DNA from 3 places in the Enterobacter sp. I4 genome. Region 1 is predicted to be linked to each of the others. Evidence: predicted binding sites of a transcription regulator. Region 1 holds the regulator's gene; each other region holds the start of a gene.
The links. The regulator sigma-54, encoded in region 1, starts transcription at its own class of promoters, with help from an activator protein. The targets are predictions, from matches to a motif close to GTTGGCACANNTTTCGCTNT.
Positions count from the first base shown of each region.

Region 2: a site for sigma-54 is predicted at 2,185-2,204, ahead of MOQ06_RS15900 (gamma carbonic anhydrase family protein). Genes of this name have one in related genera too.
Region 3: a site for sigma-54 is predicted at 2,586-2,605, ahead of hycA (formate hydrogenlyase regulator HycA). Genes of this name have one in related genera too.

Region 1 is NZ_JALBUO010000001.1:288,058-297,667, reverse strand. Features, by position in the region: gene mlaE (lipid asymmetry maintenance ABC transporter permease subunit MlaE) at 1-761, opposite strand, end outside; gene mlaF (phospholipid ABC transporter ATP-binding protein MlaF) at 769-1,581, opposite strand; gene MOQ06_RS01380 (calcium/sodium antiporter) at 1,809-2,786, shown strand; gene kdsD (arabinose-5-phosphate isomerase KdsD) at 2,800-3,786, shown strand; gene kdsC (3-deoxy-manno-octulosonate-8-phosphatase KdsC) at 3,801-4,367, shown strand; gene lptC (LPS export ABC transporter periplasmic protein LptC) at 4,364-4,939, shown strand; gene lptA (lipopolysaccharide ABC transporter substrate-binding protein LptA) at 4,908-5,462, shown strand; gene lptB (LPS export ABC transporter ATP-binding protein) at 5,469-6,194, shown strand; gene rpoN (RNA polymerase factor sigma-54) at 6,242-7,675, shown strand; gene hpf (ribosome hibernation promoting factor) at 7,698-7,985, shown strand; gene ptsN (PTS IIA-like nitrogen regulatory protein PtsN) at 8,068-8,559, shown strand; gene rapZ (RNase adapter RapZ) at 8,605-9,459, shown strand; gene npr (PTS phosphocarrier protein NPr) at 9,456-9,610, shown strand, end outside.
Region 2 is NZ_JALBUO010000002.1:744,223-753,832, reverse strand. Features, by position in the region: gene tsaC (L-threonylcarbamoyladenylate synthase type 1 TsaC) at 1-307, shown strand, start outside; gene aroE (shikimate dehydrogenase) at 312-1,130, shown strand; gene MOQ06_RS15905 (DUF1488 domain-containing protein) at 1,127-1,375, shown strand; gene MOQ06_RS15900 (gamma carbonic anhydrase family protein) at 1,351-1,905, opposite strand; rRNA gene MOQ06_RS15895 (16S ribosomal RNA) at 2,379-3,920, shown strand; tRNA gene MOQ06_RS15890 (tRNA-Glu) at 4,006-4,081, shown strand; rRNA gene MOQ06_RS15885 (23S ribosomal RNA) at 4,264-7,169, shown strand; rRNA gene rrf (5S ribosomal RNA) at 7,234-7,349, shown strand; tRNA gene MOQ06_RS15875 (tRNA-Phe) at 7,702-7,777, opposite strand; gene MOQ06_RS15870 (transcriptional regulator) at 7,897-8,472, opposite strand; gene MOQ06_RS15865 (protein-disulfide reductase DsbD) at 8,522-9,610, opposite strand, start outside.
Region 3 is NZ_JALBUO010000001.1:780,388-789,997, reverse strand. Features, by position in the region: gene hycC (formate hydrogenlyase subunit 3) at 1-1,411, opposite strand, end outside; gene MOQ06_RS03715 (4Fe-4S dicluster domain-containing protein) at 1,408-2,016, opposite strand; gene hycA (formate hydrogenlyase regulator HycA) at 2,088-2,552, opposite strand; gene hypA (hydrogenase maturation nickel metallochaperone HypA) at 2,763-3,113, shown strand; gene hypB (hydrogenase nickel incorporation protein HypB) at 3,117-3,980, shown strand; gene MOQ06_RS03695 (HypC/HybG/HupF family hydrogenase formation chaperone) at 3,971-4,243, shown strand; gene hypD (hydrogenase formation protein HypD) at 4,247-5,368, shown strand; gene hypE (hydrogenase expression/formation protein HypE) at 5,365-6,375, shown strand; gene flhA (formate hydrogenlyase transcriptional activator FlhA) at 6,438-8,510, shown strand; gene MOQ06_RS03675 (ABC transporter substrate-binding protein) at 8,660-9,610, shown strand, end outside.

The DNA.
Region 1 (9,610 bases):
GTGAGCACAAAATCCAGACCCAAAACGGCCAGCGACGAATGTACGACAGTACGTGTCGTTGCACGGCTAATGCCCGCCGACGTTGGAATGGCATCATAACCGTTAAACAACGCAATCCAGGTAACCGTCACAGCGAAAACCACGCTCTTGATCAGACAGTTAATCAGGTCCATCCGCAGGTCGATAGCGTCCTGCATTGCAGACCAGAAGAATCCGGCGTCAATCCCTTTCCAGTTAACGCCAACCAGCGCACCTCCCCAGATACCTACCGCCACAAAGAGGATAGTCAGTAACGGTAAGGAGATTACCCCGGCCCAGAAGCGCGGAGAGATGACCCGGCGCAGCGGATCGACCGCCATCATCTCCATGCTGGAGAGCTGCTCGGTTGCGCGCATCAGGCCGATTTCCGCCGTCAGCGCCGACCCGGCACGACCGGCGAACAGCAGCGCGGCCACGACCGGCCCAAGCTCACGCAGCAGCGAGAGCGCCACCAGCATGCCAAGGCTGGTTTCCGCGCTGTAGGTAGTCAGCACCAGATACCCCTGCAACCCCAGCACCATGCCGATAAACAGGCCCGACACGATGATGATAAGCATCGACAAAACGCCGACGTTATAAAGCTGCCGCACCAGCAACGGCGCGTGCTTGCGGAACTCCGGCTTGCCCACCAGCGCGTTGAACAACATTAATCCGGCACGCCCGAACGTACTGATGGTTTTTAGGCCACGGTGTCCAAGACCAGCCAACGCATTTAACAGCATGAGTGGCTTAACTCCCTATTCCCAGTAAATCGTCATGATAGTCACCCGCCGGATAGCGGAAAGGCACAGGCCCGTCCGCGATGCCGTCCAGGAACTGCCGCACGCGCGGATCGCCATTCTCCTGCAACGCCTGGGCGCTGCCGTGGGCGACGATCTTTTTATCAGCCACAATGTAGGCGTAATCAGCAATGCTCAGCACTTCCGGCACGTCGTGAGAAACCACCACGCAGGTGACTCCAAGGGCGCTGTTCAGCTCTGAAATTAACTTCACCAGCACGCCCATGGTGATAGGGTCCTGCCCGACGAACGGTTCGTCGAACATGATGAGATCGGGTTCCAGTGCAATAGCGCGCGCCAGCGCGGCGCGGCGCGCCATCCCACCCGAGAGTTCAGACGGCATAAGCTTCGCTGCTCCCCGTAGCCCCACGGCTTCAAGCTTCATCATCACCGTGCTTTGCAGCAGCGCAGGCGGAAGATGGGTGTGCTCGCGCAATGGATAGGCCACGTTGTCAAAAACGTTCATGTCAGTGAACAGCGCGCCCGACTGAAAGAGCATGCTCATCCGTTTGCGAACCGTGTAGAGGCGCGAGCGAGACATCTCCGGGACGTTTTCGCCGTCGAAGAGGATTTCGCCGCTATCAGGGGGGATTTGCCCACCGATAAGACGCAGCAACGTCGTTTTACCGATCCCTGACGGCCCCATGATGGCGGTGATTTTACCACGCGGCACGGTCAGCGAAATATCATCAAATATTAACCGGTTGCCGCGAGAAAAACTGACGCCCCGGACATCGACTATATTCGCCATCGTTTGGCTCATTTATGGTTCCTTTCTTACCTTGCTTCACGGCTGGCATGAAGCGTAAATCAGCCCTAAACCCCGCATTTTTACAGAATATTCGCTATTGGGGTTAGCTAAAGCTGGCATTTGTTTTACTTTTCCGGCGCATAAAGTCAAAATTAGGAATTCGTTACGTCTCAGACTTCATCTGGCGCCAATATTCGTGCGCAGTGGACCAGCGAGTATACCTGAAGAAAGGACTTTTGATGCTTTTAGCAACAGCACTGTTAATAATTGGTTTACTGTTGGTGGTCTACAGTGCTGACCGTTTGGTCTTTGCCGCATCAATTCTCTGTCGACTCATCGGCATGCCGCCCATCATTATTGGGATGACGGTGGTTAGTGTAGGCACTTCGCTTCCTGAAATCATCGTTTCTGTTTCAGCATCGCTGCATGGCCAGGTCGACCTCGCTATTGGTACCGCGATTGGCTCTAACATCGTCAATATATTACTGATTTTAGGCTTAGCCGCATTACTCCATCCATTTCGCGTGCATTCTGATGTTTTGCGCCGCGAATTGCCGCTAATGTTGGTCGTCAGTCTGCTGGCAGGCTGCGTGCTTTACGACGGGGTACTGAGCGTCGGAGACGGTATATTCCTTCTCGCCCTGGCCGGGATCTGGTTACTTTATAGCGTTAAAATCGCTCGCCTGGCGGAAAAACAGGGCAACGATAGCCTCACGCGTGAGCATCTCGCCGAGCTGCCCCAGGAGGGCACCTTACCCGTCGCCCTGCTGTGGCTGGGCGTGGCGCTGATCATCATGCCAATGGCCACGCGGATGGTCGTCGACAACGCGACGGTGCTGGCGAACGCGTTTGCGATGAGCGAACTGACAATCGGTCTGACGGTGATTGCCATCGGCACCAGCCTGCCCGAGCTGGCCACCGCCATCGCCGGAGCGCGTAAAGGGGAAGATGATATCGCCATCGGCAATATTATCGGCTCGAATATTTTCAATATCGCGATCGTGACGGGGCTGCCGGCGCTAATCTCGCCGGGGCCGTTTAACCCGATGGTCTTCACGCGCGATTACGGTGTGATGCTGCTGGTCAGCGTAATTTTCGCCCTGCTCTGCTGGCGGCGAAAAGAGCAGATTGGCAAGGGCGCAGGCGCGCTGCTGACGGGTGGATTTATCGTATGGATGGCGATGCTTTACTGGCTCTCGCCTCTTCTCTCTGGGTAAACGGAAACGCATTATGTCGCAAATAGAATTGCAGCCGGGTTTTGACTTTCAGAAAGCAGGCAAAGACGTTCTGGAGATTGAACGTGAAGGTCTGGCGCAGTTAGATCAGTACATTAATCAGGATTTTAGTCTGGCCTGTGAGAAGATGTTCTACTGTGCCGGTAAAGTCGTGGTGATGGGGATGGGTAAGTCCGGCCATATTGGGCGCAAGATGGCGGCGACGTTTGCCAGTACCGGCACCTCGTCATTCTTCGTGCACCCGGGTGAGGCGGCGCACGGTGACCTCGGCATGGTTACGCCGCAGGACGTGGTTATCGCCCTGTCCAACTCCGGGGAATCGAATGAAATCCTGGCGCTGATCCCGGTGCTCAAGCGCCTTCAGGTGCCGCTGATTTGCATGACCAGCCGCCCGGAAAGCAGCATGGCCCGCGCGGCGGATATCCACCTTTGCGTGAAGGTGCCTAAAGAAGCGTGTCCGCTGGGGCTGGCGCCTACCTCCAGTACGACCGCCGCGCTGGTGATGGGCGATGCCCTTGCCGTTGCGCTGCTGGAAGCCCGGGGCTTCACGCCAGAAGATTTCGCCCTTTCTCACCCTGGCGGCGCGCTCGGGCGCAAACTGCTGCTGCGGGTTAACGATATTATGCACACCGGCGATGAAATCCCGCACGTCAGCAAAGAGGCCTCTCTGCGCGATGCGTTACTGGAGATCACCCGTAAAAATCTGGGCATGACGGTAATCTGCGACGATCTGATGAAGATTCAGGGCATCTTCACCGACGGTGACCTGCGCCGGGTGTTCGATATGGGAGTGGATGTCCGCACGCTGGGCATCGCTGATGTGATGACGCCTGGCGGGATCCGCGTCCGTCCGGGCACGCTGGCGGTAGATGTGCTGAACCTGATGCAGTCCCGCCATATTACCTCAGTGATGGTTGCCGATGGCGACCAACTGCTGGGTGTGGTACATATGCATGATCTGCTGCGCGCAGGCGTAGTGTAATGAAGGATAAGACAATGAGTAATGCGGGTGCATCCCTTGCAACCTGTTATGGCCCGGTGAGCGCCCACATGATGGCAAAGGCGGAAAATATCCGTCTGCTGATCCTTGATGTGGACGGCGTGCTCTCCGACGGTCTGATTTATATGGGCAATAACGGCGAAGAGCTGAAAGCCTTTAACGTTCGTGACGGTTACGGTATCCGCTGTGCGCTCACCTCCGGCATTGACGTGGCGATCATCACCGGGCGGAAGGCTAAACTGGTAGAGGATCGGTGTGAAACGCTGGGCATTACTCATCTCTATCAGGGGCAATCTGATAAGATGGTTGCCTTCCGGGACCTGCTGGGAAAACTGGCTATTGCGCCAGAGAATGTGGCGTACGTCGGGGATGATTTGATTGACTGGCCGGTAATGGCGGAGGTCGGTCTGAGCATCGCCGTGGCTGACGCGCACCCGTTGCTGATCCCGCGTGCTGATTATGTTACCCATATTCAGGGTGGCCGTGGTGCCGTCCGTGAAGTCTGCGATCTGCTTCTGCTGGCGCAGGGCAAGCTTGATGAGGCGAAAGGGCAATCGATATGAGTAAAACCAGACGTTGGGTTATCATTCTGCTTTCGCTTGCCGTCCTGATACTGATTGGCGTGAACCTCGCCGACCGCGATGATGCGCAAACGGACGTGGTCAACACGAGTGACCCTACCTACAAAAGCGATCACAGCGATACCGTGGTCTATAGCCCCGAAGGCGCGCTGAACTATCGCCTGATTGCTCAGCATGTAGAATATTTTTCAGATGACGGCACCTCGTGGTTTACCCAGCCGGTCCTGACCACCTTTGATACGGACAAAGTGCCGACGTGGTCAATCAAGTCTGACCGGGCAAAACTGACGAATGACCGTATGCTCTATCTGTATGGTCACGTTGAAGTCAACGCCCTGACTGCGGACGCTCAGTTGCGCAAAATTACGACGGATAACGCCCAGATCAACCTGGTCACCCAGGATGTCACGTCGCAGGATTTAGTCACCCTGTATGGCACAACATTTAATTCCAGCGGTCTAAGAATGCGCGGGAACTTACGCAGCAAAAACGCCGAGCTGATTGAAAAGGTTAGAACCTCCTATGAAATTCAAAACAAACAAACTCAGCCTTAAAGTTGTTATCGCCAGCGCGCTGCTGGCGGCCAGTCTTCCCGCGCTTGCTGTGACTGGCGACACCGAACAGCCGATTCATATTGAATCTGATACGCAGTCTCTGGATATGCAGGGTAACGTCGTCACCTTCACCGGCAACGTCGTTGTGACCCAGGGCACCATTAAAATCAATGCCGACAAAGTTGTCGTGACCCGTCCGGGCGGCGAGCAGGGCAAAGAAATTATTGATGGTTATGGTAATCCGGCCACCTTCTACCAGATGCAGGATAACGGCAAGCCGGTAAAAGGCCATGCCTCGCATATGCACTATGAGCTGGCGAAGGATCTGGTCATCCTCACCGGTAATGCTTACCTGGAACAGCTGGACAGCAATATCAAAGGCGACAAGATCACCTATCTGGTGAAAGAGCAGAAAATGCAGGCCTCCAGCGAGAAAGGCAAACGCGTCACCACCGTGCTTGTTCCTTCGCAGTTGCAGGACAAAAACAACGGTCAGGCTCCGGCACAGAAAAAGAGTAACTAATTCGCTATGGCAACATTAACTGCAAAAAACCTCGCGAAAGCGTATAAGGGCCGCCGCGTCGTCGAAGATGTCAGTCTGACCGTCAACTCCGGCGAAATTGTGGGTTTGCTTGGCCCTAACGGTGCGGGCAAGACCACCACCTTCTACATGGTGGTAGGCATTGTTCCGCGTGACGCCGGCAACATCATCATCGATGATGAAGACATCAGCCTGCTGCCGCTGCATGCCCGCGCGCGCCGCGGCATCGGCTATCTTCCTCAGGAAGCATCCATTTTCCGCCGCTTAAGCGTCTTCGATAACCTGATGGCCGTGTTGCAGATCCGTGACGATCTGACAAACGAGCAGCGCACTGACCGTGCGAACGAGCTGATGGAAGAGTTCCATATCGAACACCTGCGCGACAGCCTTGGTCAGGCGCTGTCTGGCGGTGAACGCCGTCGCGTCGAGATTGCGCGCGCCCTGGCAGCAAACCCGAAATTCATCCTGCTGGATGAACCTTTTGCGGGCGTTGACCCCATCTCCGTTATTGATATCAAACGCATCATTGAGCATCTGCGCGACAGCGGGCTTGGCGTACTGATCACGGACCACAACGTTCGTGAAACGCTGGCCGTCTGTGAACGCGCCTACATCGTGAGCCAGGGCCATCTGATTGCCCACGGTACGCCGCAGCAAATCCTCGAAGATGAGCATGTTAAGCGCGTGTACCTTGGGGAAGACTTCAGACTCTGATAGGGTAGAGGTTAAATCACGCCGAACCGGAGAAAAACGCGCTGAACATGAAGCAAGGTTTGCAATTAAGGCTCAGCCAGCAACTGGCAATGACGCCGCAGCTACAGCAGGCGATCCGTCTGTTGCAGTTGTCCACGTTAGAACTCCAGCAGGAGCTCCAGCAAGCGCTGGACAGCAATCCGCTGCTGGAGCAAACCGATCTTCATGACGAGGTAGATACCCAGCAAACGCAGGACACTGAAACGCTCGATACCGTCGACGCGCTCGAACAAAAAGAGATGCCGGACGAGCTGCCGCTGGACGCCAGCTGGGATGAAATCTACACCGCAGGCACTCCTTCCGGTACGCGTGCAGACTATCAGGACGATGAACTTCCGGTCTATCAGGGCGAAACCACCCAGTCACTTCAGGACTACCTGATGTGGCAGGTAGAGCTGACCCCTTTCTCCGATACCGATCGCGCGATTGCCACCTCGATTGTCGATGCCGTTGACGACACGGGCTATTTGACCGTGACGCTGGACGACATTCTGGAAAGCATCGGCGACGACGAGATTGAACTGGAAGAGATCGAAGCCGTTCTGAAACGCGTTCAGCGTTTCGACCCGATTGGCGTCGCCGCAAAAGATCTGCGCGACTGCCTTCTGATCCAGCTCTCGCAGTTTGCCAAAGAGACGCCGTGGATTGACGAAGCGCGGCTCATTATCAGCGATCATCTGGATCTGCTGGCGAATCACGACTTCCGCACGCTGATGCGCGTCACGCGCCTGAAAGAAGAGGTGCTGAAGGAAGCGGTGAACCTGATCCAGTCGCTCGATCCGCGTCCGGGGCAGTCGATTCAGACCAGCGAGCCGGAGTATGTCATTCCTGATGTGCTGGTGAGAAAACACAACGGCCGCTGGGTCGTTGAACTGAACTCCGACAGTATTCCTCGCCTGCAAATCAACCAGCAGTACGCCTCCATGTGCACCAGCGCGCGTAACGATGCCGATAATCAGTACATCCGCAGCAACCTGCAGGAAGCACGCTGGCTGATCAAGAGTCTGGAGAGCCGTAACGACACGCTGCTGCGCGTCAGCCGCTGTATTGTTGAACAACAGCAGGCCTTCTTTGAACAGGGCGAAGAGTTTATGAAACCGATGGTGCTGGCAGACATTGCCCAGGCCGTCGAGATGCATGAATCAACCATTTCCCGCGTGACCACGCAAAAGTATCTGCACAGTCCACGCGGCATTTTTGAGCTTAAGTATTTCTTCTCCAGCCACGTAAGTACCGAAGGCGGCGGCGAAGCCTCGTCAACGGCCATTCGCGCACTGGTGAAGAAGTTGATCGCCGCGGAGAACCCCGCGAAGCCACTAAGTGACAGTAAGTTAACCACCATGCTGTCCGATCAGGGTATCATGGTGGCACGTCGTACTGTCGCGAAGTATCGAGAGTCTTTATCCATTCCGCCGTCTAACCAGCGTAAACAACTGGTTTGACACAACCGATAAGGAAGACACTATGCAGCTCAATATCACCGGACACAACGTCGAGATTACTGAGGCTTTACGCGATTTTGTGAACGCGAAGTTCGCGAAACTTGAGCAGTATTTCGAGAGAATCAATCAGGTCTACGTTGTGTTGAAAGTGGAGAAAGTGACTCATATCTCGGATGCGACCCTGCACGTCAACGGAGGGGAACTCCATGCCAGTGCGGAAGGGCAAGACATGTACGCGGCTATCGACGGCTTGATTGATAAGCTTGCGCGACAGCTCAATAAACATAAAGATAAACTGAAACAACACTAATTGTCCGGGCAGTTAACGGGTGCAGGACGGCCTGTTGTGAAACACAACAGGCCATTTGTACGGTTAGCGCTTAGGTGAAATTATGATAAACAACGATTCCGCTCTTCAACTGAGCAACGTCCTTAACCAGGAATGTACCCGCAGTGGCGTTCACTGCCAGAGCAAAAAACGTGCGCTGGAAATTATCAGTGAACTGGCCGCAAAACAGCTGGGTCTGCCGCCGCAGATCGTCTTTGAAGCCATTCTGACCCGCGAAAAAATGGGCAGTACCGGCATCGGCAACGGCATTGCGATCCCGCATGGCAAGCTGGAAGAAGATACGCTGCGTGCCGTGGGCGTGTTTGTGCAACTGGAAACGCCGATTGCCTTCGACGCTATCGATAACCAGCCTGTCGATCTGCTCTTCGCGCTACTGGTTCCTGCCGATCAGACCAAAACCCACCTGCACACGCTGTCGCTGGTTGCCAAACGTCTGGCGGATAAAACCATTTGTCGCCGTCTGCGCTCCGCGCAAAGTGATGAGGAGCTCTATCAAATTATCACTGAAGCAGAAGGCAATCAGGATGAGGCATAATCGGGAGATGGCTTTCAGAACTGCTGCCCTGAGGAGAAACGGAATATGGTGCTGATGATCGTCAGCGGTCGTTCGGGGTCCGGAAAGTCCGTGGCCCTGCGCGCGCTGGAAGACATGGGTTTTTACTGCGTAGATAACCTACCGGTAGTGTTGTTACCTGACCTGGCGCGAACGCTTGCGGACAGACAAATCTCTGCCGCCGTCAGTATCGACGTTCGTAACATGCCGGAATCACCGGAGATCTTCGAGCAGGCGATGAACAACCTGCCGGATTATTTCTCGCCTCAGCTACTGTTCCTTGATGCTGACCGCAATACGTTGATCCGCCGCTACAGCGATACGCGTCGCTTGCACCCGCTTTCGAGTAAAAATCTGTCGCTGGAAAGCGCCATTGATAAAGAGAGCGACCTGCTGGAGCCGCTGCGCTCCCGCGCCGATTTGATTGTCGACACCTCTGAAATGTCCGTCCATGAACTGGCGGAAATGCTGCGTACCCGTTTACTCGGCAAGCGCGAGCGCGAACTGACGATGGTGTTTGAATCCTTCGGCTTTAAGCACGGTATTCCTATCGATGCGGATTACGTTTTCGACGTGCGTTTCCTGCCGAACCCACACTGGGATCCAAAACTGCGTCCAATGACCGGTCTGGATAAACCCGTGGCGGCGTTCCTTGACCGACACACAGAAGTACACAATTTTATCTACCAGACGCGAAGCTACCTTGAGCTATGGTTACCTATGCTGGAAACAAACAATCGCAGCTACCTGACGGTGGCGATTGGCTGTACCGGCGGTAAACATCGTTCGGTGTACATTGCCGAACAGCTGGCCGATTACTTCCGCTCGCGCGGGAAGAACGTCCAGTCCCGTCATCGCACGCTGGAAAAACGTAAAACATGACCGTAAAACAGACCGTCGAAATCACCAATAAGCTGGGCATGCACGCGCGCCCGGCGATGAAGCTTTTTGAGCTGATGCAGGGTTTTGATGCTGAAGTCCTGCTGCGCAACGACGAGGGAACCGAGGCAGAAGCCAACAGCGTGATTGCGCT
Region 2 (9,610 bases), on a different contig from region 1:
GCCTGGTCCCGTGACGTTTGTTTTTCCTGCGCAACCGACTACGCCGCGCTGGTTAACGGGCCGTTTCGATTCGCTCGCGGTGCGTGTAACCGACCATCCGCTGGTGGTGGAGTTATGCCAGGCGTTTGGCAAACCGTTGGTTTCAACCAGTGCCAACCTGACCGGTCTCCCTCCTTGCCGTACTACGGAAGACGTTCTGGCGCAGTTCGGGAATGATTTCCCGGTCGCCGTGGGTGAAACCGGTGGTCGTCTTAACCCGTCGGAAATTCGCGACGCCTTAACCGGCGAACGTTTTCGCCAGGGGTAATATGATGGAAACCTATGCTGTTTTTGGTAATCCGATTGCACACAGCAAGTCGCCTCTGATTCATCAGCTGTTCGCCGGGCAGTTGCAGATAGATCACCCGTATGGCAGGGTCCTTGCACCCGTTGATGCATTTATACCGACGCTGAACGCTTTTTTTGATGCTGGCGGTAAAGGTGCGAACATTACGGTGCCTTTTAAAGAAGAGGCTTTCGGGCGTGCGGATGAACTGACCGAGCGAGCGTCCCTCGCAGGCGCCGTCAATACGCTTAAGCGGCTTGAAGATGGTCGCCTTCTGGGTGATAACACCGATGGCATAGGTTTACTTAGCGATCTGCAAAGACTGTCGTTTATCAAACCAGGCTTTCGGATCCTGCTGATCGGCGCGGGGGGAGCGTCGCGCGGCGTATTGCTTCCTCTCCTTTCACTGGACTGCGCGGTAACAATAACCAACCGTACCTTCTCCAGAGCAGAAGCGCTGGCGGCATTGTTCGAACATACGGGCAGCGTAACCGCGGTAGCGCTGGATGATCTCGCGGGGCACGAATTCGATTTGGTCATCAATGCCACTTCCAGCGGTATAAATGGAGAGATCCCGGCAATTCCCGCGAGCCTGATACATTCCCATATCTACGCCTATGACATGTTTTATCAATCAGGAAAGACGCCTTTTCTGACCTGGTGTGAGCAACAGGGTGCAAAACATCTGGCTGATGGCCTCGGTATGCTGGTGGGGCAGGCGGCACATGCGGTGCTGCTGTGGCACGGTGTGTTACCTGCCGTAGAACCGGTTATCGAAAAGCTGAAACAGGAACTGACAGCGTGAATCAGGCGATTCATTTTCCCGACAGAGAAATCTGGGATGAGAGCAGGCAAGCGGTCTGCTTCCCGGTGCTGGTGCATGGAATGCAGCTGACCTGTGCAATTAAAAGGGACACGCTGCTCCAGCGCTTTGATGGTTCAGATCCGTTGGCGGTGTTTTGCGAAAATCGCTGGGATCTTGAAGAGGAAGCCAGCGATTTAATCCGCGATGGGCAGGAAGACGATCAGGGCTGGGTCTGGTTATCCTGATCCAGATAGTCATTCTTCCATTTTACGTAATTGTTCGCTGAATATTTCAATCCTTCGATTTCCGCCTCTTTTAAGGGGCGGATCTGTTTTACCGGGCTGCCTAAATAGAGATAGCCACTTTCCAGGCGTTTGTTTTGCGGAACAAGGCTTCCAGCACCAATCATGACGTCATCTTCTACCGTCACGCCATCCAGCAAAATAGATCCCATCCCAACGAGAACTCTGTTACCGATCGTGCAGCCGTGGAGCATCACTTTATGGCCGACGGTGACGTCTTCCCCGATGATGAGTGGATTGCCTTCCGGGTTGTAGGACGATTTATGCGTTACGTGCAGTACGCTGCCGTCCTGAATATTGGTGCGTGCACCGATAGCTACATAGTTAACATCGCCGCGGATCGCCACGAGCGGCCAAATGCTGACATCATCGGCCATGCGAACATCACCAATGACCACGCTGCTGGCATCGATCATCACGCGATCGCCTTTCTGTGGGAACAGATCTTTATAGGGACGTAATACTGAAGACATATCTACCTCGATACAGATGAACGCTATAAAGAAGACTTTGATCGTATTCGTGGATCGAGGCAAGGCAAAATGCGTCAATTTTTAAGCGGATCGGGCGGGATTTCAGCGAAAAGCACGGAAAATCATCAGTTGGAAAAAAAGATCTAAAAAGTACTTGTGCTAAAAACTGGGATCCCTATAATGCGCCTCCATCGACACGGCGGTTGTGAATCACTTCACAGACAGCCCGGTCGGCTGAAGAGAAAAAATCCTGAAATAACGGGTTGACTCTGAAAGAGGAAAGCGTAATATACGCCACCTCGCAACGGTGAGCGAAAGCCGCGTTGCACTGCTCTTTAACAATTTATCAGACAATCTGTGTGGGCACTCAAAGTGACATGGATTCTTAACGTCGCAAGACGAAAAATGAATACCAAGTCTCTGAGTGAACATACGTAATTCATTACGAAGTTTAATTCACGAGCATCAAACTTAAATTGAAGAGTTTGATCATGGCTCAGATTGAACGCTGGCGGCAGGCCTAACACATGCAAGTCGAACGGTAACAGGAAGCAGCTTGCTGCTTTGCTGACGAGTGGCGGACGGGTGAGTAATGTCTGGGAAACTGCCTGATGGAGGGGGATAACTACTGGAAACGGTAGCTAATACCGCATAACGTCGCAAGACCAAAGAGGGGGACCTTCGGGCCTCTTGCCATCGGATGTGCCCAGATGGGATTAGCTAGTAGGTGGGGTAACGGCTCACCTAGGCGACGATCCCTAGCTGGTCTGAGAGGATGACCAGCCACACTGGAACTGAGACACGGTCCAGACTCCTACGGGAGGCAGCAGTGGGGAATATTGCACAATGGGCGCAAGCCTGATGCAGCCATGCCGCGTGTGTGAAGAAGGCCTTCGGGTTGTAAAGCACTTTCAGCGGGGAGGAAGGCGGTAAGGTTAATAACCTTGCCGATTGACGTTACCCGCAGAAGAAGCACCGGCTAACTCCGTGCCAGCAGCCGCGGTAATACGGAGGGTGCAAGCGTTAATCGGAATTACTGGGCGTAAAGCGCACGCAGGCGGTCTGTCAAGTCGGATGTGAAATCCCCGGGCTCAACCTGGGAACTGCATTCGAAACTGGCAGGCTAGAGTCTTGTAGAGGGGGGTAGAATTCCAGGTGTAGCGGTGAAATGCGTAGAGATCTGGAGGAATACCGGTGGCGAAGGCGGCCCCCTGGACAAAGACTGACGCTCAGGTGCGAAAGCGTGGGGAGCAAACAGGATTAGATACCCTGGTAGTCCACGCCGTAAACGATGTCGACTTGGAGGTTGTGCCCTTGAGGCGTGGCTTCCGGAGCTAACGCGTTAAGTCGACCGCCTGGGGAGTACGGCCGCAAGGTTAAAACTCAAATGAATTGACGGGGGCCCGCACAAGCGGTGGAGCATGTGGTTTAATTCGATGCAACGCGAAGAACCTTACCTACTCTTGACATCCAGAGAACTTTCCAGAGATGGATTGGTGCCTTCGGGAACTCTGAGACAGGTGCTGCATGGCTGTCGTCAGCTCGTGTTGTGAAATGTTGGGTTAAGTCCCGCAACGAGCGCAACCCTTATCCTTTGTTGCCAGCGGTCCGGCCGGGAACTCAAAGGAGACTGCCAGTGATAAACTGGAGGAAGGTGGGGATGACGTCAAGTCATCATGGCCCTTACGAGTAGGGCTACACACGTGCTACAATGGCGCATACAAAGAGAAGCGACCTCGCGAGAGCAAGCGGACCTCATAAAGTGCGTCGTAGTCCGGATTGGAGTCTGCAACTCGACTCCATGAAGTCGGAATCGCTAGTAATCGTAGATCAGAATGCTACGGTGAATACGTTCCCGGGCCTTGTACACACCGCCCGTCACACCATGGGAGTGGGTTGCAAAAGAAGTAGGTAGCTTAACCTTCGGGAGGGCGCTTACCACTTTGTGATTCATGACTGGGGTGAAGTCGTAACAAGGTAACCGTAGGGGAACCTGCGGTTGGATCACCTCCTTACCTTAAAGAACCTGCCTTTGCAGTGCTCACACAGATTGTCTGATGAAAAGTAAACAGCAAGGCGTCTTGCGATTGAGACTTCAGTGTCCCCTTCGTCTAGAGGCCCAGGACACCGCCCTTTCACGGCGGTAACAGGGGTTCGAATCCCCTAGGGGACGCCACTTGCTGGTTCGTGAGTGAAAGTCACCTGCCTTAATATCTCAAAACTCATCTTCGGGTGACGTTTGAGATATTTGCTCTTTAAAAATCTGGATCAAGCTGAAAATTGAAACGACACACAGCTCATGTGTGTTCGAGTCTCTCAAATTTTCGCAATCAGAAGTGAAACATCTTCGGGTTGTGAGGTTAAGCGACTAAGCGTACACGGTGGATGCCCTGGCAGTCAGAGGCGATGAAGGACGTGCTAATCTGCGAAAAGCGCCGGCGAGGTGATATGAACCCTTGACCCGGCGATGTCCGAATGGGGAAACCCAGTGCAATTCGTTGCACTATCGTTAGCTGAATACATAGGCTAACGAGGCGAACCGGGGGAACTGAAACATCTAAGTACCCCGAGGAAAAGAAATCAACCGAGATTCCCCCAGTAGCGGCGAGCGAACGGGGAGCAGCCCGGAGTCTGAATCAGCTTGTGTGTTAGTGGAACGGTCTGGAAAGTCCGACGGTACAGGGTGATAGTCCCGTACACGAAAGCACACATGCTGTGAACTCGAAGAGTAGGGCGGGACACGTGGTATCCTGTCTGAATATGGGGGGACCATCCTCCAAGGCTAAATACTCCTGACTGACCGATAGTGAACCAGTACCGTGAGGGAAAGGCGAAAAGAACCCCGGCGAGGGGAGTGAAAAAGAACCTGAAACCGTGTACGTACAAGCAGTGGGAGCCTCTTTATGGGGTGACTGCGTACCTTTTGTATAATGGGTCAGCGACTTATATTCTGTAGCAAGGTTAACCGTATAGGGGAGCCGAAGGGAAACCGAGTCTTAACTGGGCGTTAAGTTGCAGGGTATAGACCCGAAACCCGGTGATCTAGCCATGGGCAGGTTGAAGGTTGGGTAACACTAACTGGAGGACCGAACCGACTAATGTTGAAAAATTAGCGGATGACCTGTGGCTGGGGGTGAAAGGCCAATCAAACCGGGAGATAGCTGGTTCTCCCCGAAAGCTATTTAGGTAGCGCCTCGTGAACTCATCTTCGGGGGTAGAGCACTGTTTCGGCTAGGGGGCCATCCCGGCTTACCAACCCGATGCAAACTACGAATACCGAAGAATGTTATCACGGGAGACACACGGCGGGTGCTAACGTCCGTCGTGAAGAGGGAAACAACCCAGACCGCCAGCTAAGGTCCCAAAGTCATGGTTAAGTGGGAAACGATGTGGGAAGGCACAGACAGCCAGGATGTTGGCTTAGAAGCAGCCATCATTTAAAGAAAGCGTAATAGCTCACTGGTCGAGTCGGCCTGCGCGGAAGATGTAACGGGGCTAAACCATGCACCGAAGCTGCGGCAGCGACGCTTAGGCGTTGTTGGGTAGGGGAGCGTTCTGTAAGCCGTTGAAGGTGTCCTGTGAGGGGTGCTGGAGGTATCAGAAGTGCGAATGCTGACATAAGTAACGATAAAGCGGGTGAAAAGCCCGCTCGCCGGAAGACCAAGGGTTCCTGTCCAACGTTAATCGGGGCAGGGTGAGTCGACCCCTAAGGCGAGGCCGAAAGGCGTAGTCGATGGGAAACAGGTTAATATTCCTGTACTTGGTGTTACTGCGAAGGGGGGACGGAGAAGGCTATGTTAGCCGGGCGACGGTTGTCCCGGTTTAAGCATGTAGGCGGAGGTTCCAGGTAAATCCGGTACCTTTTTAACGCTGAGGTGTGATGACGAGGCACTACGGTGCTGAAGTAACAAATGCCCTGCTTCCAGGAAAAGCCTCTAAGCATCAGGTAACACGAAATCGTACCCCAAACCGACACAGGTGGTCAGGTAGAGAATACCAAGGCGCTTGAGAGAACTCGGGTGAAGGAACTAGGCAAAATGGTGCCGTAACTTCGGGAGAAGGCACGCTGATATGTAGGTGAAGCCCCTGCGGGTGGAGCTGAAATCAGTCGAAGATACCAGCTGGCTGCAACTGTTTATTAAAAACACAGCACTGTGCAAACACGAAAGTGGACGTATACGGTGTGACGCCTGCCCGGTGCCGGAAGGTTAATTGATGGGGTTAGCGGCAACGCGAAGCTCTTGATCGAAGCCCCGGTAAACGGCGGCCGTAACTATAACGGTCCTAAGGTAGCGAAATTCCTTGTCGGGTAAGTTCCGACCTGCACGAATGGCGTAATGATGGCCAGGCTGTCTCCACCCGAGACTCAGTGAAATTGAACTCGCTGTGAAGATGCAGTGTACCCGCGGCAAGACGGAAAGACCCCGTGAACCTTTACTATAGCTTGACACTGAACACTGGTCCTTGATGTGTAGGATAGGTGGGAGGCTTTGAAGCGTGGACGCCAGTCTGCGTGGAGCCGCCCTTGAAATACCACCCTTTAATGGCTGGTGTTCTAACGTAGACCCGTAATCCGGGTTGCGGACAGTGTCTGGTGGGTAGTTTGACTGGGGCGGTCTCCTCCCAAAGAGTAACGGAGGAGCACGAAGGTTGGCTAATCCTGGTCGGACATCAGGAGGTTAGTGCAATGGCATAAGCCAGCTTGACTGCGAGCGTGACGGCGCGAGCAGGTGCGAAAGCAGGTCATAGTGATCCGGTGGTTCTGAATGGAAGGGCCATCGCTCAACGGATAAAAGGTACTCCGGGGATAACAGGCTGATACCGCCCAAGAGTTCATATCGACGGCGGTGTTTGGCACCTCGATGTCGGCTCATCACATCCTGGGGCTGAAGTAGGTCCCAAGGGTATGGCTGTTCGCCATTTAAAGTGGTACGCGAGCTGGGTTTAGAACGTCGTGAGACAGTTCGGTCCCTATCTGCCGTGGGCGCTGGAGAATTGAGGGGGGCTGCTCCTAGTACGAGAGGACCGGAGTGGACGCATCACTGGTGTTCGGGTTGTCATGCCAATGGCACTGCCCGGTAGCTAAATGCGGAAGAGATAAGTGCTGAAAGCATCTAAGCACGAAACTTGCCCCGAGATGAGTTCTCCCTGACTCCTTGAGAGTCCTGAAGGAACGTTGAAGACGACGACGTTGATAGGTCGGGTGTGTAAGCGCAGCGATGCGTTGAGCTAACCGATACTAATGAACCGTGAGGCTTAACCTTACAACGCCGAAGATGTTTTGGCGAAGAGACAGATTTTCAGCCTGATACAGATTAACAGAATTTGCCTGGCGGCTTTAGCGCGGTGGTCCCACCTGACCCCATGCCGAACTCAGAAGTGAAACGCCGTAGCGCCGATGGTAGTGTGGGGTCTCCCCATGTGAGAGTAGGGAACTGCCAGGCATCAATCAAGAAGAACCCCGTACCGTAAGGTGCGGGGTTTTTTGCTTTGTGCGTTTTAAACGCAAAAAAGTGCTGTGCGTATGGCAGGCCGGGAAAGGTGAAAACGCCACCCGGCAATGTCGATCGAACGATCCCTCCCCACGTCTATGCTTAAGAACTTACCGCGTCGTAGCGCCTCTCGTAAAGCCTGTGCGCTCATGCACGAGAAGAAGAAGAGGATAAAGATATCGGCCTGATAATGGCGGGTAGAAGCGGGTAGATAAAATTCAAACCGGCCTGGCAGGACAGGAACTTAATGCGGAGTATATGCAGAAAAGCAAAAACCCAGCCATAGGCTGGGTTCTTAGAATAGTGGTGCCCGGACTCGGAATCGAACCAAGGACACGGGGATTTTCAATCCCCTGCTCTACCGACTGAGCTATCCGGGCAACGGAGCGCATTAAACCGCAATCACGTGAGATCGTCAACACTATTTCGGGAAAAGCGGTTCAACTGCTCAACTTTACGGCAATGTGCTGGCTTTTGGTGCAAAAAAGCCAAACTACGCTTACGTTAACGCCCCACCCGCACGACACTGAGCAAACCGCAGGATATCTTCCGCCAGACGGTGCGCCGTATCCACGTCCGCCTGACTACGGTTCACCAGCATACGGCTCAGGCAACCTTCCAGGACCAGCTCCATCTGCTTCGCCACCATTGCCGGGTCATCCACTTCAAGCGTGGTCAGCAGCTCGTGCGTGAATTCGTACGCTGCCCGTTTTTGCCGATCGGCCAGCTGATGAACAGGGTGTCCAGGAGCGGGAAAGTAGGTGCAGGCGGCGATAAACAGGCAGCCGGGATAGCGGTTGTTGCTTACACACTCCGTCAGCGCGGTATAGCGCGCCAGCAGCTTTTGCTCTGTGCTCAGCTCTTCATTCAACAATAGCTGCCTGCGCCAGATATCTACCTGCTGGCTGAGATAGCGCAGGGCATCGTAAAGCAGCGCCTCTTTATCCGGCCAGAAGCGCTTAAGTTCATCCAGAGGGTAATCGATACGGTCGGCGACCATCTCAAGCGTGGTGCTGGCGATCCCTTGAATCTCAAGTAATTGCAGGGCTTGTCCCAGTACGTCTTCGCGTTGCACGGTTATCTCCTCCGCTATTCCCAACGGTTTGTCCCGTCTAAAGTGTTGTTTACGGTTGGCGATTGCGCAAATGCGCGCTGAAAGCCGTTGCGTCCATAAACCCGGTTATGCGCTGCGCTGGCTGCTCATTCCCCTCTTCATCGAAGAAAAGGATGGTAGGCAGGCCGAGCACGTTAAGCTGCTTCAGCAGGGCTTTATCCTGCGCGCTGTTGGCGGTTACGTTTGCCTGAAGCAGAACGGTGTCGTTCAGGGCGCGTTGTACCTGCGGATCGCTGAAGGTGTATTTTTCAAACTCCTTGCAGGCCACGCACCAGTCGGCATAGAGGTCGAGCATGACCGGTTTACCTTTCGCCTGTGCCAGTGCGTGGTTGAGGTCATCCACGTTTTTAACCGGGGTGAAATTCAGATGCGCCTGCGCCTGGGCACTCGGGGTGCCGAACGCCCAGTCCTGCAAAGGACGAACGCTCACCAGCGCGGCGGCCAGCAGAAGAATTTGCACCAGACGCATCCACGGTTTTTTCGCCCCCAGGCTGACGATGAACGCCCAGTTGAAGAAGGCCACGCCAAGCATCGCCCACAGGCGAATGCCCCAGGCGTCACCGATGATACGCTCCAGCAGGAACACCGGCAGCGCCAGAATGACAAAACCGAATGCAGTTTTCACCGTCTCCATCCACGGGCCGCTCTTCGGCAGCAGGCGATTGCCAAACACCGTCACCAGAATCAGCGGCAGGCCCATGCCCAGCGCGTAGAGGTACAGCGTTCCGCCGCCGAGCCACATGTTGCCGCTCTGCGCAATGTACAGCAGGATGGCGCTCAGCGGCGCGGTGGTGCAGGGAGAGCAAATCAGCCCTGCGATAGCCCCCATGGCGAATACCCCGCCCGCAGAGCCGCCCTGCTGGCGATTGCTCATCAGCGTCAGGCGGGTTTGCAGGGAAGAGGGCAGCTGCAGGGTGAACAGACCAAACATCGACAGCGCCAGCAGGACAAATACCGCTGACAGCCCAATAAGCACATAAGGATGCTGAAGCGCAGCCTGGAACTGCAACCCGGCAGCGGCGACCACCAGGCCAAGCGCCGTATAGGTTAATGCCATGCCCTGCACGTAGATAAAGGCCAAAAGCAGCGCGCGGGCGGT
Region 3 (9,610 bases), 490 kb from region 1:
CAACCCCGCCCGCAATGCAGCACAGCGCCAGCGCCACCACGCTGGTGGCCATCAGCACCGGCGCGCAGCAGGCGTTTTCCGCTTCCCGCGTGCGCGGCGCGCCGAGGAAGGTAACGCCGTAGACCTTCGCCACGCACATCACCGCCAGCGCGCCGGTAATCGCCAGGCCAACCGCCAGCAGCGGCCCCAGCAGGCGGCCGATAAACGCGTCGCTCTGGCCAAGCGCGAAGAACGACTGGTAAATCACCCACTCCCCGGCAAAGCCGTTCAGCGGCGGCAGCGCGGCCATCGACATCAGCCCGACCAGCATCGCAAGCGAAATGACGGGCATTTTTTTGCCGATGCCGCCGAGCTTTTCGATATCGCGATGGCCGGTGCGGAACCAGACGCAGCCCGCCCCGAGGAACAGGGTGCTTTTAAACAGGCTGTGGTTGATGAGGTGATACAGACCGCCGATAAACCCGGCGGCAATCAGCGCCGGCTGGCCGAGCGCCAGCCCGGTGACACCCGCGCCCAGCCCCAGCAGGATGATGCCGATGTTTTCCAGGGTGTGGTACGCCAGCAGGCGCTGGATGTTGTGCTCCATCAGCGCGTACAGCCCGCCGACGAACGCGGTGATCATACCGGCAATCAGCAGCACCACGCCCCACCACAGCGGCGGCAGGCCGCCGGTGAGCGTGATGGTCAGCATGCCGAACAGGCCGACCTTCATCACCACGGTGGAGAACAGCGCCGCGGCCGGCGCAGAGGCGCTGGCGTGCGCCTGCGGCACCCAGCCGTGCAGGGGGATGATCCCGGCGAGCAGGCCGAAGCCCGCCACGCCGAGCAGCCAGACGTCGTTCCCCAGCGGCTGGCCGTTAAGCGCGGCAAAATCCAGGGTGCCGAAACGCTGCCACACCAGCCAGCAGGCCACGGCCAGCAGCAGCGTGCCGAGGCGGCCGAGCGCAAACCACAGCTTGCCGGAGGCGCTGCATCCGGTCAGGAACACGCCGCACAGCGCCATGATCTCCGCCATCACCACCAGCGCGCCGAGGTTGCTGGCGATAACGGTGCAGACCGCCGCCGCCATCAGCAGGTTTACCAGCAGGCCGTTCACTCTGGCGTGCTGATGACGGTGCCAGTCAATATTAAACAGGCTGATAAACAGCCCGCACAGGCCAAAGGTCACCAGCCAGACGGCGTTCAGCGGCGTAAGCTGAACGGCATGGCGAACGAGCGGAATCACGGCTTCGGCGGTCTGACCGCCGAGTAACACCACCGCGCCCGCCGCCAGCGTCATCAGGCTGCCCGCCGCCCCGCCGATACCGGCGATCCAGCCGCTCAGGGTTTTATGGAAAGAGAACAGTAACGCCAGCACCGCAGCAGCGGTGAAGTACGCCACGGCGCTGTTAATCATGAATATCGCGTTCATTTCGCCCCCTCGTTAAGCGCCCGCAGCAGCGACAGATCGCCGACGTCGGTATTAATGGTCAGCTCGCGCTTGCGCCTGCTGGTGCGGGCAATATCGCGAATGTTGACCAGAATGAGCGCCTTCGTCGGGCAGGTCCGCACGCAGGCCGGACCCTGCTCATCGAAGCTGCACAGATCGCACTTCACCGCAACGGCCCGCACGCCCGGGACCCAGTCGAGCAGCGTGCTCACCCGTGCCGGAGCCGGTGGCGCAGGCGGCGCTTTCGGGGTATTGGCGTTCGCCGGAATGTGGAGCGGACGGCTGCCGGAAAATTCAATGGCGCCGAACGGGCAGGCGATGGCGCACAGCTTGCAGCTCACGCACAGGCTTTCGTTCAGCTGCACCGCGCCATCGACGCGGGTAATAGCGTTTACCGGACAGACGCCCGCGCACGGGGCATCTTCACAGTGGTGACAGAGCTGCGGGGCAGACTCTTTCTCATTACGCATGACGCGCAGGCGCGGCATGGACTGCAGCCCGTGCTGGCGGTGCGTTTCCGAACACGCCGCCTCACAGGTTCGACAGCCAATACAGACCGTCGAGTCAGCAATTACAAAACGGTTCACCGGGTCATCCTCTGGTGATGGTCATTTTTGACGAAAAAGCTGTCTTATCGACACTTCTCGACACTCGCTTTTCAGGCCACGTTCGCCGCGGATTTTCCGTCGATCAGCTGTTTCAGGTTGATCGGCAAATCATGCTCAACGGCGTGATAGAGGCCGTTGTAAACCGGCGCGATCTTCTCCAGATAGTGCTCCAGCACCTGCTGGCGATCGCGGTTGCTGACGTGACCGTCCACCATGCCGTCCGCCATCAGCTGCGCCCGGGCGATGCAGTGTCTGTCGCCCTCTTTCGTCTCAACGTAGTACTCAATCGTGTGGCTGTTGAAGATGTCCGCCAGGGTGACGTAAATCGTAAAGTGGCCGAATAACACGAAGCGCATGTCTCCCTGTGCCGCGCAGCTCATGGCGTGGTGCAGATGGGCCTTCGACAGCGTGATCCCCTGGACCAGTGAATTGCAGTACAGGTGCCACTGCTCCTGAAGCTGCTGATGACGTTGCGCGATGTAATCCGCTTTTTCGCTAATTTCCCAAATAGTCATAAAAGGTATCCGGTTAATGGAGATAGCGGCTGTAAAGCAGATTCCGTGCCAGTTTTTATTTAATTGATTTATATGAGTTTTAAATATAAAGGCGCTGCCACTGTCGCCATGTCGACGTGTCATTTCGACAGCGTTGACATCGTCACGCCGTAACGGAAATCAAGCTGGCACCGTTATTGCATTGAACGGGCAATTCATTAAGGAGGCGTCATGCACGAAATCACCCTCTGCCAGCGGGCACTGGAACTTATCGAACAGCAGGCGGTACTGAACCACGCGAAGCGCGTGACCGGCGTCTGGCTGAAGGTCGGCGCGTTTTCCTGCGTTGAGACCAGCGCCCTGACCTTCTGTTTTGAACTGGTGTGCCGCGGCACGCTGGCAGAAGGCTGCGAGCTGCATATCGACGAGCAGCAGGCGGAGTGCTGGTGCGAGCAGTGCCAACAGTACGTCACGCTGCTGTCTTCGAAGGTGCAGCGCTGCCCGCAGTGCCAGAGCGCCGGGCTACGCATCGTGGCGGATGACGGGATGCAGATCCAACGCCTCGAAATCGAGAAGGAGTAATGTATGTGTAGTACCTGCGGTTGCGCCGAAGGCAACCTGTATATAGAAGGGGATGAACATCGTCCTCACTCCGCGTTTCGCTCCGCCCCCTTTTCCCCTGCCCCGCGTCCTGCGGCGGCCCTGACCGGTATTACCTTTGCGCCGCAGCGTTCCGCCGCGGGCGACCTGCACTACGGCCACGGCGAAGCGGGCACTCACGCACCGGGCATGAGCCAGCGCCAGATGCTGGAGGTAGAGATCGACGTGCTGGACAAAAATAACCGGCTCGCCGCCCGCAACCGCGCGCGCTTTGCCGCGCGCAAACAGCTGGTGCTGAACCTGGTCTCCAGCCCCGGCTCCGGTAAAACGACCCTGCTGACCGAAACCCTCAGGCGCCTGAACGAGCGCGTCTCCTGCGCGGTGATTGAAGGCGACCAGCAAACCGTTAACGACGCGGCGCGCATCCGCGAAACCGGCACCCCGGCGATTCAGGTTAACACCGGCAAAGGCTGCCATCTGGACGCGCAGATGATTGCCGACGCCGCCCCGCGCCTGCCGCTGGCGGATAGCGGCATCCTGTTTATTGAAAACGTCGGTAACCTGGTGTGCCCGGCAAGCTTCGATCTCGGCGAACGGCACAAAGTGGCGGTACTCTCCGTTACCGAAGGGGAGGACAAGCCACTGAAGTACCCGCACATGTTCGCCGCCGCCTCCGTCATGCTGCTGAACAAGGTCGACCTGCTGCCGTACCTGAATTTTGACGTGGATACCTGTCTGGCCTACGCGCGGGAGGTAAATCCGGACATTCATATCCTGCTGGTCTCCGCCACGCGCGGCGACGGGATGGACGCCTGGCTGGACTGGCTGGAGAGTGAACGATGTGCATAGGCGTACCCGGACAAATCCATTCCATTGACGGGAATCAGGCCAAAGTGGAGGTCTGCGGCATTCTGCGCGACGTGGATCTGACGCTGGTGGGCAGCCACGATGAAGCGGGGGCCTCGCGCCTCGGCCAGTGGGTGCTGGTGCACGTGGGGTTTGCCATGAGCGTAATTAATGAAGCAGAAGCCCGCGACACGCTGGACGCCCTGCAGAATATGTTCGACGTCGAGCCGGACGTGGGCGCCCTGCTGTACGGCGAGGAGCGCTAGCATATGCGTTACGTTGATGAATACCGCTCGCCGGAGCAGGTGCTACAGCTTATCGAGCGCCTGAAAGCGCGCGCGGCGCTGCTGGACTACACCCAGGAGAGGCCGCTGCGGATCATGGAGGTGTGCGGCGGACATACGCACGCCATCTTTAAATTTGGCCTCGACCAGCTGCTGCCGGAGAATATCGAGTTTATCCACGGCCCCGGCTGCCCGGTGTGCGTTCTGCCGATGGGCCGCATCGACAGCTGTATCGACATCGCCAGCCGGCCCGGCGTGATTTTTTGCACCTTTGGCGACGCCATGCGGGTACCGGGGAAAAATGGCTCGCTGCTCCAGGCGAAGGCGCGCGGCGCGGACGTGCGGATCGTCTACTCGCCGATGGATGCCCTGACGCTTGCCATGAATAACCCCGACCGCAAGGTCGTCTTCTTCGGGCTGGGTTTTGAAACCACCATGCCCGCCACCGCCATCACCCTTCAGCAGGCGAAGGCCCGCCGCGTCACTAACTTTTTCTTTTTCTGTCAGCACATCACCCTCATCCCCACGCTGCGCAGCCTGCTGGAGGCGCCGGATAACGGCATCGACGCGTTTCTGGCCCCGGGCCACGTCAGCATGGTGATTGGCACAGAAGCCTACGGTTTTATCGCCGAACGGTACAATCGTCCGTTAGTGGTGGCTGGTTTCGAACCGCTTGATCTACTGCAAGGCGTGACCATGCTGGTTGAGCAGAAAATAGCAGCCCTGAGCGCGGTAGAAAATCAGTATCGCCGCGTGGTGCCCGATGCGGGAAATATACGGGCGCAGCGGGCAATAGCCGACGCGTTTAGCGTTGAGGGCGACAGCGAGTGGCGCGGGCTGGGGCTGATTGCCAACTCCGGCGTGCGCCTGACGCCCGCGTATCACGCCTTTGATGCCGAAACGCACTTCCGCCCGCGGCCGCAGCAGGTGTGTGACGATCCCCGCGCCCGCTGCGGCGACGTGCTCACCGGCAGGTGCAAACCTCATCACTGCCCGTTATTCGGCAACGCCTGTAACCCGCAAACCGCGTTTGGCGCGCTGATGGTCTCCTCCGAAGGGGCATGCGCCGCGTGGTATCAATATCGCAACCAGGAGCGTGAAGCATGAACACGGTGGAAATGGCGCACGGAAGCGGTGGACAGGCGATGCAGCAGCTGATTAACCGGCTGTTCATGGAAGCCTTTAATAACCCCTGGCTCGCCGAGCAGGAGGATCAGGCGCGCATCGCGCTCTCTACGCTCACCGCCCAGGGCGACCGGCTGGCGTTCTCCACCGACAGCTACGTGATTGATCCGCTCTTCTTCCCGGGCGGCGATATCGGCAAGCTCGCCGTCTGCGGCACGGCCAACGACGTGGCCGTCAGCGGGGCGATCCCCCGCTACCTCTCCTGCGGGTTTATCCTCGAAGAAGGTCTGGCGATGGAGACGCTCGCGGCGGTGGTGAACAGCATGGCGCACACCGCCCGCGAGGCGGGTATCGCCATCGTCACCGGGGATACCAAGGTAGTGCAGCGCGGCGCGGCTGATAAGCTGTTCATCAACACCGCCGGAATGGGGGCGATCCCCGCCGACGTTCACTGGGGCGCGCAACGGCTCAGCGCGGGCGACGTGCTGCTGGTGACCGGCACGCTGGGCTGTCACGGCGCGACGATCCTTAACCTGCGCGAAGGCCTGGGGCTGGACGGCGAGCTGTGCAGCGACTGCGCGGTACTCACGCAGCTGATCCAGACGCTGCGTACCGTTCCCGGCGTGAAAGCGCTGCGCGATGCCACCCGCGGCGGCGTGAATGCCGTGGTGCATGAGTTTGCCGCCAGCAGTGGCTGTGGTATTGAGCTTAACGAGCGCAGCCTGCCCGTCAGGCCTGCCGTTCGCGGCCTGTGCGAACTGCTGGGGCTCGACCCGCTGAACTTTGCCAACGAGGGCAAGCTGCTGATCGGCGTGGAGCGCCAGGCTGCCGAAGCCGTGCTGGAGAAGCTGCGTGCGCATCCTTCAGGGAAAGAGGCCGCCATCATAGGTGAAGTGGTTGAGCGCAAAGGGGTGCGCCTGACCGGGCTTTACGGCGTGAAGCGCACGCTGGATCTGCCGCACGCTGAACCGTTACCCCGTATTTGCTAGACCGCATCAATAGCGGTCAGCGCCGAACGTCTCTTTTTGCCAGTTTCTATTGGAAAGCAACAATGCCGTATACACCGATGAGCGATCTTGGACAGCAGGGCCTGTTTGACATCACGCGCACTCTTTTACAACAGCCCGATCTCGGCGCGCTGAGCGATGCCCTGACGCGGCTGGTCAGGCAATCCGCGCTGGCGGACAGCGCCGCCATTGTGCTCTGGCATAGCGCAACCCACCGCGCGAGCTATTTCTCAACGCGTGATAACGGCAAGGTCTTCGAGTATGAAGATGAAACGTTCCTGGCGCACGGCCCGGTGCGCCGTATCCTCTCCCGTCCAGAAGCCCTGCACTGCAACTTTGACCAGTTCCGCCAGGCGTGGCCTAAGCTTGCAGAGAGCAACCTTTACCACCCGTTCGGCCACTACAGCATGCTGCCGCTGGCGGTGGAGGGGCATATTTTTGGCGGCTGCGAGTTTATCCGCAATACCGACCAGCCCTGGAGCGAGGCGGAGTACGAGCGCCTGCATACCTTTACCCAGATTGTGGCCGTCGTCGCCGAGCAGATCCAAAGCCGCGTCACCAATAACGTGGATTACGACCTGCTGAGCCGCGAGCGCGATAACTTCCGCATTCTGGTGGCGATCACCAATGCCGTTCTGTCGCGGCTCGATATGGATGAGCTGGTCAGCGAGGTCGCCAAAGAGATCCACCACTACTTCAAGATCGACGCCATCAGCATTGCGCTGCGCGGGAACCGTAAAGGCAAGCTCAACATCTACTCCACCCACTACCTCGATGAGGCTAATCCGGCGCACGAGCAGAGCGAGGTGGACGAAGCGGGCACCCTTTCTGAGCGGGTATTTAAAAGCAAAGAGATCCTGCTGCTGAATCTCAGCGAGCAGGATCCGCTGGCGCCGTACGAGCGCATGCTGTTCAACACCTGGGGCAATAAGATCCAGACCCTGTGCCTGCTGCCGCTGATGTCCGGCAACACCATGCTCGGCGTGCTCAAACTGGCGCAGTGCGACGAGGCGGTATTTACCACCGCCAACCTCAAGCTGCTGCGCCAGATTGCCGAGCGTATCTCCATCGCCCTGGATAATGCCCTCGCCTATCAGGAGATCCACCGCCTGAAGGAGCGGCTGGTGGACGAGAACCTGGCGCTGACCGAGCAGCTCAACAACGTGGACAGCGAGTTTGGCGAAATCATCGGGCGCAGCGATGCCATGTACAGCGTGCTCAAGCAGGTGGAGATGGTGGCGCAAAGCGACAGCACGGTGCTGATCCTCGGTGAAACCGGCACCGGGAAAGAGCTGATTGCCCGGGCGATCCACAACCTGAGCAACCGCAACAGCCGCCGGATGGTGAAGATGAACTGCGCGGCGATGCCTGCTGGCTTACTGGAAAGCGACCTGTTCGGCCACGAGCGCGGTGCCTTTACCGGCGCCAGCAGCCAGCGGCTGGGCCGTTTTGAGCTGGCGGATAAAAGCTCTTTGTTCCTCGACGAAGTGGGCGATATGCCGCTGGAGCTCCAGCCCAAGCTGCTGCGCGTGCTGCAGGAGCAGGAGTTTGAGCGTCTGGGCAGCAACAAGCTGATCCAGACCGACGTGCGCCTGATTGCCGCCACCAACCGCGATCTGAAAAAAATGGTCGCAGACCGTGAGTTCAGAAGCGATCTCTACTATCGCCTGAACGTGTTCCCGATCTGCCTGCCGCCGCTGCGCGAGCGCCCGGAAGATATTCCGCTGCTGGTGAAAGCCTTTACCGCGAAGATTGCCCGCCGGATGGGGCGGAATATCGACAGTATCCCTGCCGAAACGCTACGCACCCTCTCGGCGATGGAGTGGCCAGGCAACGTGCGCGAGCTGGAAAACGTCATCGAGCGCGCGGTGCTGCTGACGCGCGGGAACGTGCTTCAGCTGTCCCTGCCGGAGGTTTCTCTTGTGGAAACGACCGTGGCCGCAACCGAGGTTGCGAAGGAGGGAGAGGATGAATATCAGCTCATTTTGCGCGTGCTCAGGGAGACCAACGGCGTGGTGGCCGGGCCGAAAGGCGCGGCGCAACGGCTCGGGCTGAAGCGCACCACCCTGCTCTCGCGCATGAAGCGGCTGGGAATTGATAAAGAGAGCCTCACTTAACCCCTGTCCCGGCGGTGCCTTCCGGCATCGCCTTTTATCACCCTGCGTAATTGTCCCACATTGACACAATATATTTTCCTCTGTATAAAATTCCGCCTTAATAATGCGTTTCATTTGCATCAAACAATTCTTGTGAAGGGTAGCGTTTAATGAAAAAGGTTCTCTGCGCGTTAGGCCTGGCGGTTGCGTCGGTCAGCTCGGCTCTGGCAACGACGTATCCACTGACCATTGAAAACTGCGGCTATAAAGAGACGTTTACCCGCGCGCCCGAGCGCGTCGTGGCCCTGGGGCAGAACACCGTTGAAATTTTGCTGCTGCTGGGTCTGGAAGATAAGGTGAAAGCCAGCGCCTTCTGGCCGACCAAAGTGCTGCCGCAGCTGGCCGGGCAGAACGCCAAAATCAAAACGCTCACCGTTGAAATTCCTACGCTGGAATCCATCCTTGCGCAAAACCCTGACTTTGTACCTGCACAACTACCGCTGCTGCTCGGGCCTGAAAGTAAGGTCGCAAAGCGTGAGGATCTGGCAACCGTTGGGGTAAACAGCTACTTGTCCCCGGGCATGTGCGCCACTAAAAAAGCCGCAGGCGACATGTACGGCAGCCGCCAGAAGCTGTGGGACATGACCTACCTTTATAAAGAGATTGAAGATTTCGCTAAGATTTTCAACGTGGAAGCTCGCGGCCAGGCCGTGATCGCCGACTTTAAAAAGCGTGAGGCGGACCTGCGCCAGGAATTTGGCAAAAACAAAAAAGACCTCTCCTTTGTTTTCTGGTTCTCAAGCTCCTCGCCTTCGGCTGACGCCTATGTAGGCGGTAAAAACAGCGCCTCCGGCTTTATTGCTAACGTGCTGGGCGGCCACAACGCCATTACCTCCGAGACCGAATGGCCGACCGTGGGCTGGGAAAGCATTATTGCCGCTAACCCGGACGTGATTGTGGTTTCAAGCCTCGATCGTAACCGCTGGGCGCTGGACAACGCCGAAGAAAAAATTAAATTCCTGAAAAGCGATCCTGCCGTCAGCCAGCTGGACGCGGTGAAGAAGGGCCACATTGTGGTGATGGACGGCCAGGCCATGAACCCGACGATCCGCACGCTTTAC